Regions from separate parts of the Micromonospora luteifusca genome, predicted to be linked through region 2. Evidence: riboswitches for the same ligand, from Rfam matches in the RefSeq annotation. Region 2 holds a riboswitch; each other region holds the start of a gene.
What was found. Region 2 has a riboswitch for cyclic di-AMP ahead of JOD64_RS06920 (coiled-coil domain-containing protein). Riboswitches for the same ligand answer to the same signal wherever they lie in the genome.
Positions count from the first base shown of each region.

Region 1: it holds a riboswitch for cyclic di-AMP, as region 2 does, so the genes downstream of both, JOD64_RS24060 (C39 family peptidase) here and JOD64_RS06920 (coiled-coil domain-containing protein) in region 2, are expected to answer to the same signal.
Region 3: it holds a riboswitch for cyclic di-AMP, as region 2 does, so the genes downstream of both, JOD64_RS33775 (C40 family peptidase) here and JOD64_RS06920 (coiled-coil domain-containing protein) in region 2, are expected to answer to the same signal.

Region 1 is NZ_JAFBBP010000001.1:5,257,469-5,263,108, forward strand. It holds gene JOD64_RS24050 (hypothetical protein) at 1-195, shown strand, start outside; gene JOD64_RS24055 (hypothetical protein) at 329-1,099, shown strand; cyclic di-AMP (ydaO/yuaA leader) riboswitch at 1,385-1,526, shown strand; gene JOD64_RS24060 (C39 family peptidase) at 1,772-2,593, shown strand; gene JOD64_RS24065 (alpha/beta fold hydrolase) at 2,728-3,474, shown strand; gene JOD64_RS24070 (CDP-glycerol glycerophosphotransferase family protein) at 3,479-5,149, opposite strand; gene JOD64_RS24075 (bifunctional cytidylyltransferase/SDR family oxidoreductase) at 5,183-5,640, opposite strand, start outside.
Region 2 is NZ_JAFBBP010000001.1:1,628,497-1,634,136, forward strand. It holds gene JOD64_RS06905 (alpha/beta fold hydrolase) at 1-149, shown strand, start outside; gene JOD64_RS06910 (HelD family protein) at 258-2,372, shown strand; gene JOD64_RS06915 (cation diffusion facilitator family transporter) at 2,480-3,397, shown strand; cyclic di-AMP (ydaO/yuaA leader) riboswitch at 3,512-3,642, shown strand; gene JOD64_RS06920 (coiled-coil domain-containing protein) at 3,648-4,712, shown strand; gene JOD64_RS06925 (hypothetical protein) at 4,990-5,499, shown strand; gene JOD64_RS06930 (SRPBCC family protein) at 5,600-5,640, opposite strand, start outside.
Region 3 is NZ_JAFBBP010000001.1:3,277,700-3,283,339, forward strand. It holds gene JOD64_RS14700 (C40 family peptidase) at 1-809, shown strand, start outside; gene JOD64_RS14705 (N-acetylmuramoyl-L-alanine amidase) at 864-2,843, opposite strand; cyclic di-AMP (ydaO/yuaA leader) riboswitch at 3,078-3,213, shown strand; gene JOD64_RS33775 (C40 family peptidase) at 3,226-4,266, shown strand; gene dcd (dCTP deaminase) at 4,326-4,904, opposite strand; gene JOD64_RS14720 (pyridoxamine 5'-phosphate oxidase family protein) at 5,004-5,564, shown strand.

The DNA of each region.
Region 1 (5,640 bases), 3.6 Mb from region 2:
CCGGCCCAGACGGTCGGTGCGGGGGCCGCCGAGGCGTCCTCCCCGGCAGGGTCGGTCGACTCGCAACCGGCGCCGCCCGGAGGCCTGGGCACCATCGCGACCGGCGTGCTGCCGGTGCGCGCGGCCGGGGCCAACCGGCTGCCTCTCGTCGACGGCCCGCACGGCTGGGCTCCCCGCGGCCCACCCGGGCGCTGAGTCACCGGGACCAACGTCCCGTCGCCGCACCCTGTCGACCTACCCGCTCCGCACCCCGCCGATCCGTGGCCCGCCGTGGCCATCTGGCCGGCTGGGCTTCCCATCGCTTTGCTCTCTCCCCGAGGTGCCGACCATGGAGACCGTCGTCTTCTACCAGTTCGTGACCGAGGTGCCGCAGGCCGCTGCCATCTGGTCGACCCTGTTCCTGCTGGCACTGGGCGTGCTCGCCGCGCTGGTCGCCCGCCCCGAGCGGGACCGGCCCACGGACGATCCGCTCCCGGCCGCGCCGACCGCCCGCGAGTTGGCCGCGGCCGAGGCCGTCGACCTGCGCCGGTACGCCGAGGAGGTAGCCGTCGCCGCGGCCGGGGCGGCCAGGACGGCACGGCGGCGCCGTGAGGCCTGGCTCACCGCCCAGGAGCAGCTGGAACGGGCCTGGGCGGGGTACGACGAGGCGGACACCGCCGCCCGCCGCTTCGCGGGTTCTGCGGCGCTGCCCACCCCGCACACACCCCGGACCCCCGCCGAGTACGCATCCCGGGAGCGCTACCTGCACCGCGCGGCGACGGCGGCGTACTGGCGGGGCGACCTGACCATGGCGCAGCTCGGTGACGTGTTCGGGCACCGACACGGGTGGGATCCCCGACGGCACCCGGTCGAGCAGGAGGCGCTGCTCAGCCGGACGATCCGGGACGCGAGACTGGCCGACTACCAGGCCGCCGCCACCGAGGAGCGGGTCGCCTGGCGGGACGCGGAACTGGCCGCCGAGTCGGCGCGCACCCTCGCCGAGGAGGCGTACGCGGCAGCGGCCCGGTTGCGGCCGAGCCCGGCACCCGCCCGAGGGGCGGCGAGCGGGGCGACTCGTCCCGCCCTCGTGGCACGTTGGCGGCCGGCTCGCGCGGGTTGAGTCCGATCCGTTACGTGAGCCCCGTCACGCCATTCGAAAATCGGACGTCCGGCACGATCGGCTCGATCTGTCCCGTAAATGTGGCCGCGTTGTCGACGCCCTGTCCGGTTGTCGCCCACAGGCGTCGCCGTAACGGGTTGTCCCATCGAGTCACATCATCGGCAATACGCGCAGAAATTGCCGCAGCGAATCGGGTTTACGCAGGTGAACCTTGCTTGGCGCGGTGCGGACAAGGCCAGTAGTGTCGTCCCGTCCGGTGCGGTAATCGATCGCAAGAGGCGACGCCGCGCCGACCCGCTCAATCGTGATCAACGAACCGGGGACCCATCAGTAAGTCCGGGGTGAATCCGCGAGCCACGGCCCGCGGTAGGGCGATCTTCCCGCCCGAATCCGTCAGCTAACCCGGTAGGCGGTGTCGGAAGGAGTTCCCAACTCGTGCAGCACCTTTCCACCCCTCGGTTGTTCCCTCGCCTCCACGGCGCAGCGGTGCCCCCGCTCATTCGTCCAGTGACGGTGAGCTGACCCCCCGGGTCATCGCCTTTCCCGCCCGGCCACGCCGGGCGTTCCCCTGAGCGGTTCACCATCCGCGGACCACGGTCCGTGCGCTGACGCCTGCCCGGATACCGGTCCGGCCGCGGTGTGCCGCTCTCCCCCCCGATCCGTGGAGGACCCGTGAAGCACACCATGCAGCGTCAACTCCGACGCTTCGCCACCCAGCGCCCGTACCAGATCGCCGCCGCCTCCGCCGCGGCCCTCGTGATCGCCACCACCACCGGCGCTCTGCTCACCACCACCGACGACGCTCCGGCCAGCCAGCGCACCGCGACCACGGTCGCCGAGATGCGCAGCGACACCGTCGCCTCCCTCGGCGAGGCACCCGATGCTTCCCCCTCGGCCAGCGCTGCCCCGGCCACCAGCGCCGCGTCTCCCGCCGCCAAGGCCAGCACCAACCCGGACCTGACCCGTAAGCCGGAGCCGCCGAAGCCGCCGGCGACCAAGGTGCTCGACTACGAGTACGAGGCGCAGAACACGTACTACAACTGCGGCCCGGCGGCCACCCGCAACGCGCTCAGCGCCACCGGCATCGACCGCACCCAGGAGGAACTCGGTGCCGAGCTGGGCACCACCGAGATGGGCACCAACTCGGCCGAGGACACCACCCGGGTGCTCAACGCCGAGGTGAAGGGCTCCCCGTACCGGACCCGGATGTTCGCCGGCGCACCCAGCCCGGCGCAGATGGACCGACTCCAGGCCGACGTCGTCAAGGCCATCACCGACGGGCGGGGCGTGGTGGCCAACGTGGTCGGCGACGCCACCGACACCGACGGTGGGTGGCACTCCTACGGCGGCGGGCACTACATCGCCGTCGTGGGTTACAAGGACAACGGCCGGACCGTGCGGATCGCCGACTCGGCGAACCCGGCCGACCCGTCGTACTGGATCACCACGATCGACCTGGCCAACTGGATCACCAGCCGGGGCTACTCCGCCTGACCCAGGCACGCTGACCGCCGCGGGCGCCGTCCCTCACGAGGGGCCGGCGCCCGCGGTGTCTTTCCGAAGCGGTCCGGGGTACGCCGCCATCGACGACTCTCGTCCGGGGCGGTGAACCGTGGCAGACTGCGGCCGTGGTGGATGAATCGGTTGGTCGGGCCGGCCGTCGGCCCGTCCTGCTGCTGCTGCACGGGATGGGGGCGACCGGGGACGTCTGGTTGCCCTGGGCGCCGCTGCTGGAGCAGCACTGGCCCGGGCGGTGGCTGGCACCGGACCTCGCCGGCCACGGCTGGGCGGCGCCGCTGCCGTCGTACTCCTTCGAGGGTTTCGCCCGGCAGATCGCGCAGGGTCTGGCCTCCGACGACCGCGTCGTCGTGCTCGGGCACTCGCTCGGTGGGGTCGTCGGCCTGGCGCTGGCCGCCCGTGCCGCCGGAATACCGGTGGACGCGGTGGTCGGGCTGGGCATCAAGGCGCTCTGGTCACCCGCCGAGCTGGAACGCGCCGCCGACCTGGCCGCGCGTCCGGTGAGCTGGTTCGCCAGCCGTACCGAGGCGGCCCGCCGTTACCTGCGCGTCGCCGGACTGGCCGGTCTGCTCCCGCCGGACCACCCGGTGGTGGACGCCGGGCTGCGTCAGGTCGACGGCCGGTGGCGTCTCGCCATGGATCCGAACGCCTTCGCCGTCGGCGAGCCCAACCTGGCCGCACTACTGGCGGCGATCGACGTGCCGGTGGTGCTGGCGCGCGGTGAACACGACCCGATGGTCACCGACGCTCAGCTCAAGGAGTACGACGTACCGGTCGCCACTCTGCCCGGTCTCGGGCACAACGCGCACGTGGAGGACCCGGCGGCCGTGCTGGCGCTGCTCGACCCGTACCGCTGAGCGGCTATGCCTGTGCGGACGCGGTCAGTTCCTTCGCGGGCATCAGCTCCCGGCGGGCGGCGGTCAGGAAGGCCTCGGCGTACGACTCGGCGGGGAAGTCACCCAGGTAACGCCGGCGGGTCGCCCAGCGCTCCGCGGCCAGCGGGTCGGTGTCCAGCAGCGCGGTCAGCACCTCGTCCACGTTGGACACGTCCCGACGCAGCACGTAACCCGACGCGGCCAGCGGGAAACGCTCGGCGAACTGGTCGCCCTCGTCGCCCATGTCGGTGACCGCGTACGGCTTGCTGGAGTAGAGGTAGTCCGAGATCACCCCGGACACGTCGGAGATCAGCGCGTCCGACCGGTTCACGCACTCGGTCAGGCTCAGCGCCCGGGCGGCCGCGCCGACCACGTGCTGGCGTCCGCTGCGGGCCCGGTCGGCCACGAGCAGCTCGGTCAGCCGGCTGAGCTGGCGGGCCGATGCCGGGTTCTGCGCCGTGTACGGGTGTGCCCGCAGGATCACGGTCGCGCCGCGCGCCAGCAGCCGATGCAGCAGTTCCTCCGCCACCGGCAGCGAGCAGTAGTCGGCGTCGGCGTGGTGCCCGGTCCAGGTCGGGGTGTAGAGCACCGTCGGTTGTCCCAAGCCCCGCGCCGGCTCCGGGCGTACCGCGATCGACTCGACCTGCGGCCGGCCCACCACCACGAACTTCTCTGCCGGGATCTGCACCCCGGCGCGGGCGTACCGGTCGATCGCCGCCGGTCCGGCCACGAAGATCCGGTCGAAGATGCCGGACACCGGGTTGGCGCTCGGCGCCTTGTCGCTGTCGCCGTGGTGCAACTGGACGTGGGTGAGCTGGGTGAAGCGGATGCAGTGGCTGTTCTTCGCCCCGTGGTTGACGTAGAACGCCGCCCGCAGGCTCGGCACCAGTACCTCGTCCATGGCCCGCAGGGTGGGGCAGTAGACCACCGGCGCGTCGGTGGCCGCGGCGATCGGGGCCAGGAACTCCGGCTCGCGCAGCACGACCAGGAACGGCCGGCCGATCCGTTCCAGGTACGGCAGCCACATGGTGACCTGGTATTCCGAGCCGGGCGGCGCGGAGAAGTAGAGCAGGAACTCCGGCTGGTGCCGGCGCAGCGCCCGGGCGACCGGCCCGCCACCGGCTCCTGGCCGGAACCGCCGCCGGGCCAGGTCCAGGGCGACCACACCGGTGCCCGCGCCGACCAATAGGCTGGCGGCCAGCGCCACGCCGGCCGGCAGGGTGAGTGCAGCGGCGATCGCCAGGGCGGCGAGCAGCCCGAGCAGGGCGGTGCCGAGCCGGTCGGCGATCAGCGGCGTCCAGGCGCGCACCGGCAGGTTGGCGGCCCGGATCTCCAGGTTGCCGGCGGTGCGCAGCGGCCCCACCAGCAGCACCAGCCCCAGCAGGACCAGTGCGGTGGCGACAAGCGTGAGGTTGAGCCCGTCGTCCAGCCGCCGGGAGTAACCGACCAGGATCGCGGCGGCGATCAGCGTCGTCTCCGCGACGAGGTCGGCGTTGGGCCGGATCCGTTGCTCGGCGGCGGAGGCGGCCAGCGCGGCGACGGCCAGCGCCAGCCCCCAACCGGTGGCGCCGGTGAGCGCCAGCACGACGAAGGCCAGCACGGCCAATCCGGTGCTGAGGCACCGGGCAGCCAGCTTTCGGACCAGATCGCCGCGCATGTCGCTCCGTTCGTGGTTCCGCAGCCGTCAGCGTCAGTTCGCGGACGCCGCGCTGGCCGGCGCCTCGACCTGACTCGACCCGGACTGGGTCGGCACGCTCGGCGCGGGCCCGTCGCCGGGCGCCCGGCGTACGTCGATCACCTGGCCGGTCAGGTCGGAGATCAGCACGTCCAGTGACGACTGGGCGACTGCCTCCGCGGCGAGCAGGGTGTGCTCCGGCTCCTCGCCGAACGCCCGCGTCCGCATGGGCGTGGCGGTCCGTTCCGGGTTGATGCAGTTGACGCGGACGCCGACGTCGGCCCACTCGTCGGCGAGCGCCTGGGTGAGGTTGACCAGGGCCGCCTTGGTGGCCGAGTAGAGCGCGTAGCGGGCCCGGCCCCGGGTGTAGGAGCTGGACGTGTAGAGCAGCAGTTGACCCTTGGTCTGCTGCAGGTACGGAAGGGCCTGGCGGGCGATGGTCACCGGGCCGACGAAGTTGACCTGGAGCAGCC
Region 2 (5,640 bases):
TGACCGTCTGCCCGGGTGCCGGGCACATGCTGATGTTGGAGCGCCCGGACGTGGTCAACGCCGCGCTCACCGGTGTCCTGAGCCGGGTGCTCGCCGAACCGCAGCCCCGAATCTGCGGCACGCCGGCCCCCGCCGAGACGGGTGCCTGACCACGTTCGCGCACCTCGGGCGGCGCGGGCTGCGCCGGGGGCCGTACCCTTCTGCGGTTGGCTCGCGCGGTTCCCGCCGCCTGCCGGCGACCTTCGAAGGAGCGTGCGTTGACCGACCAGACCGGCCTGGAGCAGGAGATTGCCGTCGAGCAACGACACCTCGACCGGGTGTACGCACGACTGGCCGAACTGCGGCGCTCGGCGGTCCGCGCCGAGCGTGACGGCTACCGGATGGCCCGGGTAGGCACGTTCGGCGCGCTGGTCGAGCGTGACGCGATGGTCTTCCACGCCGCGCAGCGGCGGCACACCCTGGACGCCGAGTACGAGGGGTTGGTCTTCGGCCGGCTGGACCTGCGCGACCGTCAGGTGCTGCACGTCGGGCGACTCGGCATCCGGGACGAGGACGCCACCACGCTGGTCGTCGACTGGCGGGCGCCGGCCGCCGCCGCCTTCTACCAGGCGACCCCGGCGCAGCCGCTGGACGTGGTGCGTCGCCGCACGATCCAGTCCCGTGCCGAGCGGGTCACCCGGATCGAGGACGATCTGCTCGACCCGACCGCCGCCCCGGAGGGGATGACGGTCGTCGGTGACGGTGCGTTGCTGGCCACCCTGTCCAAGGCCACCGGCCGGGGCATGCGGGACATCGTGGCGACGATCCAGCGGGAGCAGGACGACGCGATCCGCTCGCCCGGCTCCGGGGTGACGATCGTCGCGGGCGGCCCGGGCACCGGCAAGACCGCGGTCGCCCTGCACCGGGCCGCGTTCCTGCTCTATTCCGAACGCAGCCGGTACGCGGGCGGCGGCATCCTGGTGGTCGGCCCGTCGTCGGTCTTCGTCGAGTACATCGCCTCGGTGCTGCCGTCGCTCGGTGAGGACACCGCGACCCTGCACTCGCTGGGCACCCTCTTTCCGGGGATGACCGCCACCCGCCCCGACCCGCCCGAGGTCGCGGCGGTGAAGGGCTCGCTGCGGATGCGCCGGGTGCTGGAGCGTGCGGCCCGCGACGCGGTGCCGGGCGGTCCGGGTGAGTTGCGGCTGCTCTACCGGGGCACGTTGCTGCGGTTGGACCGGGCCGAATTGGACCGGATCCGGGATCGCGTGCTGCACCGGGGCGCTCGACGCAACGAGGTGCGCCGGGCCGGCTTCGACGGGGTGTTCGCCGCGCTCTGGGCGCAGGCCCGGGAGGTGGGCATCAGACTGCCGGAGCAGCGGACCTTCGAGGGCGAGATCGCCGAGCGGGCCGAGTTCCGGGAGTTCCTCAAGGCGTGGTGGCCGCGGCTGCACCCTCGCCACGTGCTCGGCTGGCTGGCCCGACCGGATCGGCTGCGCCGGTACGCGAGCGGGATCCTCTCCAGCGCGGAGATCCGGCTGCTCAGCGCCGCGTACCGGAGCCTGGACACCGACGGGCTGACCATTGCCGACATCGCGTTGTTGGACGAGTTGGACGCGCTGCTCGGCAAGCCGGCAAAGCCGGCCCGGGCTCGGCGCGATCCGTTCCAGCTGGCTGGCGGTGTACGCGAGCTGAGCACCCTCGGCGAGCGCCAGCGGGCGGCCCGGGCGGCGGCCCGGGAGCGTCCGGAGGATTACCGGGACTACGCGCACGTGGTGGTGGACGAGGCACAGGACGTCTCGCCGATGCAGTGGCGGATGGTCGGTCGGCGTGGCCACCTGGCGTCCTGGACGGTGGTGGGTGACCCCGCGCAGACCGCGTGGACCGGCGATCCGGAGGAGCTGAACCGGGCCCGCGACCAGGCGCTGGGCCGGCGCAAGCGACACGACTTCACGCTCACCACCAACTACCGCAACTCGTCGGAGATCTTCGCGGTGGCGGCGGCGGAGATCCGCCGGCTCTACCCTGACCTGCCGCTGCCGACCGCCGTCCGCTCCACCGGGGTCGATCCGGTCGAGCTGGTGGTGCCCCCGACGGGGTTGGAGACCGCCACCGTGGAGGCGGCGGCCGGCCTGCTGGCCGAGGTGGAGGGCACGGTCGGGGTGATCACCCCGGTCCCCCGCCGCGACGAGGTCGCCGGCTGGCTCACCGCGCTCGACGCTCCGCGGCTGCAGGTGGTGACCAGCCTGGAGGCCAAGGGCATGGAGTACGACGGGGTGGTGCTGGTCGCCCCGAGCGAGATCCGGGCGGATCCGGGTGCCGGGGTACGCACCCTGTACGTGGCGCTCTCCCGGGCCACTCAGCGACTCACCACCCTCGACCCGACCGGCTGATCCGTGACGAATGACCGGACGGGACAGCGGCCGGCCGCATACTTGCATACATAGCGATGTGAGCATACATTTGACCGGGTCCCGACTGGCGGCGGAAGGTGGGTCTCGTGGGCGCAGGTCATGACCACCACCATGGGTCGGTCGCCAATGCCGCACACCAGCACAGGGGACGGCTCTGGGCGGCGTTCGGGCTCCTCGCCACCCTGATGGTGGTCGAGGCGGTGGCCGCCCTGCACACCGGCTCACTCGCCCTGCTCTCCGACGCCGGGCACATGTTCACCGACGTGCTCGGCATCGGCATGGCGCTCGCCGCGATCACCGCCACCCGGCGGGCCACCGGCGACCCGCAGCGCACCTTCGGGCTCTACCGACTCGAGGTGCTCGCCGCACTCGCCAACGCCGTCCTGCTCTCCGCCGTCGCGGTCTACGTGGTGATCGAGGCGATCCGCCGCTTCGGTGATCCGCACGAGGTCATCGCCGGACCAATGCTCGCGGTGGCCGTGCTCGGCCTGCTCGCGAACGTCGGCGCCTTCGCCCTGCTCCGCGCCGGAGCCCGGGAGAGCATCAACCTTCAGGGCGCCTATCTCGAGGTGCTCGGCGACCTGCTCGGCTCGGTCGGCGTGATCGGCGCGGCGCTGCTCATCACCGTCACCGACTGGTGGTGGGCCGACCCACTCGTCGCGGTCGCCATCGGTGTGTTCATCCTGCCGCGCACCTGGCGGCTGGCACGCGCCGCCGTCCGCATCCTGGTGCAGGCCGCCCCGGAGCACCTCCAGGTGACCGCCGTGCACGACCGGCTGGCCGCCGTCCCCGGTGTGGTCGAGGTGCACGACCTGCACGTCTGGACGCTCACCTCGGGCATGGAGGTGGCCTCCGCACACCTGACCATGGCGCCCGGCGCCGAGGTCGGCGCAGTGCTCAGCGCGGCGCGTACAGCCCTGCACGACGACTTCCGAATCGAACACGCGACGTTGCAGATCGAGCCCGGTGCCACCTCCGGGGCCTGCGGCTCAATCGAGTGGTGACGGCGCTTTTCTGGTGACGGCGCACGCACCGTCCGTCACATCGGCTGCAACCGCCCCACCGGCACCGGTAGGCTCGGTCCCGGCCTCCACCAGGCGGCGCCCTCCCGGCGCCGGTGGCGGTCGCCGCCTAATTGCCACATAGGCGAACCGGGGAACCACGTTCCTGGGGTGCATCCGCGTCAGCGGTAGGGATCTTCCGTCCCGAACCCGTCAGCTAACCCGGTCGGCGGCTGACGGAAGGACATGCACAGTGGCACCAGCACGACCACCCGCCGCCCGACTCGCGGCCCTGATCGTCGCGATGCTCGCCCTCGGCATCGCTCTCCCGGCCGGCACCGCCTCGGCCGCTCCCCCGACCGGCCTGCAGGCCGCCGCACCCGACTCCGACGAAGAGGGTGGCACCCCGGCGCTGCGCGCCCAACTGGAGGCCGCCAGCAAGGGCTACCTGGACGCGAAACGCGCTCTGGACACCTCCGTGCAGCGCCAGCAGCAGCTCACCACCCGGCTGAAGACCATCGAGGTCGAGCTCGCCCAACGCAACGGCAAAGTTGGCGAGATCGCCGGCGTGGCGTACCGCACCGGCCGGCTCGGCACGATGGCGGCGCTGCTCAACAGCGGCACCCCCGACGGATTCATGGACCGGGCCGCCACCCTGGGCGCGGTGGCCGCCAACGAGGACAAGGTGCTGCGCGACCTGCACACCAGCAAGGACCAGGCCAACCGCACCCGGGTCGCCCTCAACGGCGAGGTCACCGAGCAGCGCAAGCAGGTCGCGGTGATGGCCAAACGCAAGGAGCAGGCCGAGCGGGCCCTCACCGTGGCCAACACATCCACGCCGCAGACCACCGCCGACACCGGCTCCAACCGGGGCACCTCCGCCGCCAACGCGAAGCCCGCGCCACGCAACTCCAACGGCTCCTGGCCATCGGAGTCGTGCAGCGTCAACGACCCCACGCCCGCCAGCGGCTGCATCACCCCGCGCACCCTGCACGCGCTCAACCAGGCCAAGGCCGCAGGCTTCACCCGGTACGTCTCCTGCCACCGCCCCAGCGGCTCCGGAGAACACCCGAAGGGCCGGGCCTGCGACTTCGCCGCGCAGAAGAACGGCTTCGGCGGAAACGCCACCGGCGGCGACAAGACGTACGGCAACAACCTGGCCGCGTACTTCATCCGCAACTCCAACCAGCTCGCCGTCCTGTACGTGATCTGGTACCGGCAGATCTGGCTGCCCAGCAGCGGGTGGAAGTCGTACAGCGGGGCGGGCGGCGACCCGTCCAGCGCCCACACCAACCACGTGCACCTGTCGGTCTACTGACCCACCCGCTGTTCGGGATGTGTCACGGCGGGGCTCACCGCCGCAGACCCGCCCGAGGCGGGTAGGTCTCCCGGCCGGACCGGCCAGGGGATGATCCACACGCTTTCGCCGATGTCGGGGTATCCGGGTTGACGGGATACCCCGACACTGGCGACGTGTTATCGATCTTGGATGGGTGACGATCTCGCCGCCCACGGACCGGCTACGTCGCCGGGCGTACCTCTGATGTCGTCGGCGGTCGGACGACCCGGCAGTGACCCGCGGGCAGCATCGCGGTATGCCTCGGATCCCACCCACCGCCCGCAAGGGCCTCCTCACCCTGCACCTGGTCACCTCGCTCGGCTGGCTCGGCACCGACCTGGTGCTGCTCACCCTCGGCATCGCCGTGCAGCGTGGCGCCGATCCGGCGGCGGTCTACCCGGTCACGGCGCTGGTCGGCACCGTGCTGTTCGCGCCGCTGAGCGTCCTGGTCTGGCTGATCGGTGTCGCCAGCGCGCTACTCACACCGTGGGGCCTGCTGCGCTACCGCTGGGTGCTGGTCAAGCTCGTGCTCACCACGGTGATGGTCGGGCTGGTGCTGTTCCTGCTCACCCCGAACCTGCGGCACGCCGGCGCGTTGGGCGCCGCCCTGCCCGCACGCGATCGCGCCGACCTGGTGATCGCACCCGCGGTGTCGACCAGCCTGATGATCATCGCGACGGTGCTGTCCACCTACAAGCCCTGGGGCCGGCGTCCCGCCGCGCGAGCCGTGATCGCGAGCCGCGATCGCACTACAACCAGGATTTAGTGGCCTCGTCGCGCCCACAGACCACTACATCCTGGATCGAGCACGATCATGCCGTGGGGCGCGAGGCCCGCACGGCGCGAGGCCGGGGGCTGCCGGGTGGTCAGGGGGCGGGGGGTGGGTTGCCGGTGCGGTCCAGCGCCG
Region 3 (5,640 bases), 1.6 Mb from region 2:
CCACCATCGAGCAGTACAACAAGGTCAGGGCGCAGCTGAAGGTCAATCGGCAGAAGTCGACGGACCTGCAGAAGAAGATCGAGCCGTTGTCGCTGCAGAGCGAGCTGGCGCTCAACCGGGTCGGCGACCTCGCCTCCCGCTACTACATGTCGGGCCCGTCGCACGACATCGGCGCGCTGCTGGTCAGCGCCAAGCCGGACACGCTCACCGAGCAGCTCACCGTCCTCGACCGGCTGGCCGCGCAGGAGCGCAAGCAGGTCGAGGGTGTGCTGGCCGTGCGGGCCAAGTACGACGGCGAGAAGCAGAAGCTCGACGCGCTGATCGTCACCCAGACCAGGCAGCAGAACGAGCTGGCCGCCAAGAAGAAGCAGATCGACGCCGAGATCAAGCAGCTCGAGGCGTCGATGCCCAAGACCACGGTCGTGACCGCGGCCTGCCCGACCATCAACGGGGTGGTGAGCGCGGCCGCCCGTACCGCGATCAGGACCGCCTGCGGCAAGGTCGGCAAGCCGTACGTCTGGGGTGCCACCGGCCCGAACTCGTTCGACTGCTCGGGGCTGACCCAGTACGCCTACAAGGCGGCCGGGATCAGCCTCACCCACCACACCGGTGACCAGTGGAACGAGGGCAAGGCCGTCTCACGAGCCGATGCCCGCCCCGGTGACCTGGTCTTCTTCTTCTCCGGCCTGAGTCATGTCGGGCTGTATCTGGGCAACAACCAGATGGTGCACGCTCCCCGAGCCGGTAAACCGGTGCAGGTGTCGAGCATCAACACGATGCCGGTCGCCGGGTTCCGCAGACCCGGCTGATCTCCCAGGCACGACGACGGCCCCCGGTCACCGACCGGGGGCCGTCGTGGTTTCTCAGCGGGGCGCGCCCAGCGGGGACGGCAGCAACTGCACGTCGGCCAGGTCGACGTACATGATGCGGTGGCCGAACTGGATCTGCGCGTACCGGTTCTTGCCGCGGATCACCGTCCAGTCGCCGGGCGAGGAGCCGTCGACCGTGCTGGCCCGGTAGTACTCGCCGGCCAGCACCGCGCCGACGGCGTACCGCTGCCCGGCGGCCAGGGTGTACTGCAGCGGCGAGATCGCCTGGTAGGGCACGCCGGCCGGGTAGGCCGCCTGCTCCGGGTACGCCCGCCCGTACACCGGGATGGTGGCCCGTCCCGGCTTCGGGGTGGCCACCAGGCCGACGGTCCAACTGGCGGTCGGCGCGGACGCCGGGTTGTGGAACCACGCCCGCTGCCCGAGATACCAGATGGCCGTCCAGTCACCCTCGCGGCCGGCGAGCGCGTACGTCTGGCCGGCGGAGGCCCGGGCGCCGTGATCCGACACCTCCATCGTGTTCGGGGTGCCTTCGGGGCGCAGCGCGATGTCGTTGACCAGTGGCGCGTCCGCGGACGGTGCGGAGCGCAGCACCACCGCCGACGAGCCGCGCGGCGCGCAGGGCACACCGGCGGTGACGCAGCCGATGAACGCCGGCTGGTTGGTGGCGAAGTCCGGGTCGATCCGGACCAGACCGGTGGCCGGGGTGCCGGTGTCCAACCGTGGCGCGTGCAGCAGCTCGAAGTAGTGCGTCCAGTCCCAGTACGGGCCGGTGTCCCAGTGCATCCCGCGTACGGTCGCTGCGGTGGTGCCGGGCACGTTGTCGTGGCCGATGATGTGCTGGCGGTCCAGCGGAATGCCCAGCCGCAGCGCGAGGTGCCGGACCAGCTTCGCCGAGGTCCGATACATCGCCTCGGTGTACCAGGTGCCCTGCGCCGCGAAGCCCTCGTGCTCCAGCCCGACCGACTTGGCGTTGACGTACCAGTTGCCGGCGTGCCAGGCGACGTCCTTGGTCTTCACGTGCTGGGCGACGTGCCCGTCCACGGAACGCAGCGAGTAGTGCCAGCTCACGTAGGTCGGGTCCTGGACGAGCTTCAGGGTGGTGGCCCAGCTCGCCTCGGTGTCGTGGATGACGATGTACTCGATCTTCTGCCGGTCGGGCCGGTCGGAGAGGTCGTGGTTGCCGTAGTCCCCGTCGCCGAACGCCGCGTAGGGCGCCGGAATCCATTCGCAGGAAATGGTGCTGGGGCACTCCAGCCCGTCCGGGCGGGCGAGGCGGCGCAGGCCCAGCCGGTCCAGCCAGGAACGCTCGGGCCGGATCGCCCGGGCCGGCAGCGTGATCCGCTGGCCGTCGTCGGTCACCCGCGACTCGCCGGTGCCGATGGTGGTGAAGACCTCGTCGGCGAAGGCCGCCGCGGCGTCGGCACTGTCCGCGCCGGCGTAGCGGGCCACCGCGCCGTACCAGGTGGCCGGGTCGGTGCCGGCACCGACGGGGGCGCCCAACTCCCGCTGGTACGAGGCCAGCAGCGCCGCCCCGCCTCGGATGTTGACGTCGGCGTCGGTGCGTAGTGCGTCGGGAGCGGCACCGGTCAGTGCCGCGGCGGCGTCCACGGTCTGCAACGCGGCGGCGGGCGGCGCGGGGTCGTCGGCCGGCCGGGGAGCGGGTGCGAGCGTGGGGCGGGATTCGTCGCCGCGCGGGTCCTCGGTGCCGGCGTCGTGGTGGCCGCCGACCGGCAGAGCCGCCACATGTCGGGCGTCAGTCAGGTGCATCGGGCCGTAGCCGCCGCTGGTGCTCGGTGTGCCGGCGTTGCTGTCCCAGCGGGACTCCAGGTAGGAGACGCCGAGCAGCACGTCGGTCGGTACGCCGTATTCGGCCGCTGCGGCGGCGTACTGCTGCTGGCGGTCGGCGGTGGGTGCGGCGGCCGCGCTGGCGGGTAGCGGTACCGCGGTCGCGGCGGCGACCACGGCGGCGGCGAGCAGTGTGCGCCGGCAGGCGGACAGGGTTGGATGGTGCATCGAACCCCCTAGATTCCACGAATGAAGGTGAGGTCACCTTCGCGCCGGCCGGGAGTCCGCGTCAATACCTTTCCATGTCTCGACGCGTCGAGAAAGAAATCTTCGCGTACGGGCAGTGACCCTCCCTGATCGGTACGGAGTGTCACGGCCGTGCGGGTTGCGGATCGGTAACGGGCGTCTCTACTCTGGTCATTCGTCGGCCCGATAGCAGCTCCGCCCAACCCGGGCGGTAACGGACCGACACCGCCGAGTCGTTTCCGAACGAACCGGGGACCCAGGTCCCCCGGGGTGAATCCGCAGCAAATGCGGTAGGGCGCCGACTTCCCGCCCGAACCCGTCAGCTAACCCGGTAGGCGGTCAGGAAGAAGGAGTACGGAACCCGGTGGCACTCCATGCCCCGCGGCCGTCGTCCGGGCGGCCGGCATCAGCCGGCCCGACGTCGATCGTGCCGCGCCCACGCAGTTCCCGCTTCACCACCGCTCTCGCCGCACTGATCGGCGTCGCCGTCGTCCTGACGGGCAGCGCCACAGCGGCCCACGCCGACCCGAGCGTCGCCGAGATCGAGCGCCAGATCGACGCCGACTGGAACAAGCTCGAACCGATCATCGAGCAGCACAACGCCACCCGGGCCGACCTCGCCGCGAAGCGCAAGCAGGCCGACGCGGTGGCCGCCCGGATCGCCCCGCTGGAGCGTCAGGTCGACGCCGCGATGAACAAGGTCAGCGCCCTGGCCGTGCGCGCGTACAAGGGCGAGAACGTCGCGACCGTCAATGCGGTGCTGGGCAGCCGGTCACCCGGCGAGGTTGTTGGCCAGCTCGAGATGCTCGACCGCTTCGCGCACAACCAGCAGCAGGACGTGCGCGAGGTGGCGGATCTGCGCGACGATCTGGCCGCGCAGAAGGCGCCACTCGACGAGATGGTGGCCCAGCTGACCCGCACCGAGGCCCAGTTGGCTGCGAAGAAGAAGCAGATCAACGATGAGATCGACAAGCTGCAGAAGCTGCGTCTCAAGGTGTACGGCAGTGGTGGCGGCGGCCCGTTGCGTCCGGCGCCGTGCCCGGGCAGCTATCCCGGCGGTGCCGCGGGCACGGCGGTCAAGTTCGCCTGCGCCCAGATCGGCAAGCCCTACGTCTGGGGTGCCGAGGGTCCGAACTCGTACGACTGCTCCGGTCTGATGCTGGCGGCCTGGGCGAAGGCCGGCGTGTCGCTGCCACACAATGCCGCCGCGCAGAGCCGCGCCACCAAGGATGTCAGCAGGGCCAACCTGCGCCCCGGCGATCTGGTCTTCTACTACAGCGACATCCACCACGTCGGCATGTACGTCGGCGGCGGCTGGGTGGTGCACGCCTCGCAGGCCGGTCAACCGGTCAAGATGAAGAAGGTCGACGACGGCCCGATCCACAGCTATGGCCGCCCAGGCTGATCGAGGGTGACCGAAGGGCCCGTCGCGATTCGTCGCGGCGGGCCCTCGTCGTTACCGGTTCAGCGGGTGGGCCAGGTGCGCCAGTGCTGCCAGGCGCGGCTCGGCGTCGGCCCTCGCTGGCCCTGGTACCGCGAGCCGTAGACCACCGAGCCGTACGGGTGCTCGGCCGGCGAGGACAGCCGGAAGATGCAGAGCTGCCCGATCTTCATGCCCGGCCAGAGGGTGATCGGCAGGTTAGCCACGTTGGACAGCTCCAGCGTCACGTGACCGGAGAAACCCGGGTCGATGAAGCCGGCGGTCGAGTGCGTGAGCAGCCCGAGGCGACCCAGCGAGCTCTTCCCCTCCAGCCGGCCGGCGAGCTGGTCACCGAGCGAGATGACCTCCAGCGTCGAGGCGAGCACGAACTCCCCCGGGTGCAGCACGAACGGCTCGCCGTCGGGCACCTCGACCGCCGAGGTCAGGTCGTCCTGCTGCATCGCCGGGTCGATGTGTGTGTAGAGGTGGTTGTTGAAGACCCGGAACAACCGGTCGAGCCGCACGTCGATGCTGGAAGGTTGAACCAGGGTGGGCTCGAACGGCTCCAGGCCCAGCGTGCCGGCCTTGATCTCGGAGACCAGGTCGCGGTCGGAGAGCAGCATCGGACCACCATAGCCGCGCCGCCCAAAGCCGTCGGATTCGGTGGCGGTGACCAGCGCGTCGAGGTCGCTGCTCGTACATTTGTTCGATAGAATGTCCGCATGGCTTCCTGGTCCGAATTCGCCGCCGACGAGCCCCGACTCGCCGACGGGATCCGCGTTCTCCTCCAGCAGTACGGGCCGGGCTTCGGCTACCTGGCTACGGTCCGCGCCGACGGCGGGCCCCGGGTCCATCCGGTCTCGCCGGTCATCACCGACGAGGGTCTGTTCTGCTTCATCATCGACTCCCCGAAGCGCCGTGACCTCGAACGCGACGGCCGATACGCGCTGCACTCGTTCCCCCCGGAGGAGAGCGACGACGAGGCGTACGTGGCCGGCCGTGCCCGTCCGGTCACCGATCCGGCGCGGGTGGCCCGCTTGGCGCAGGGCGCCCGCGCGGAGCCGCAGGTCGACTGGCTGTTGTTCGAGTTCACCGTCGACGTGGCGATGCTGACCCGCCGCGAGCAGCACATCGCCGGCGTCCCGGGCCTCACGCCGGGTCGGCCGGCCGTCCGGGTGTGGCTCGACCCGCACGCCCCGTCGGCGGCGACCGCTCCGCTCGCCGTACCGCAGGCGCGCCCGACCCGTCTCAGCCGCGACGTCCAGTGCACGGCCGCCGCCTGACCGCGGCCGGGCCATGAGCCGAGACCCCGGTGCCGACTCCGTCGTGACGGGGCGGCACCGGGTGTACGCGGAAGTG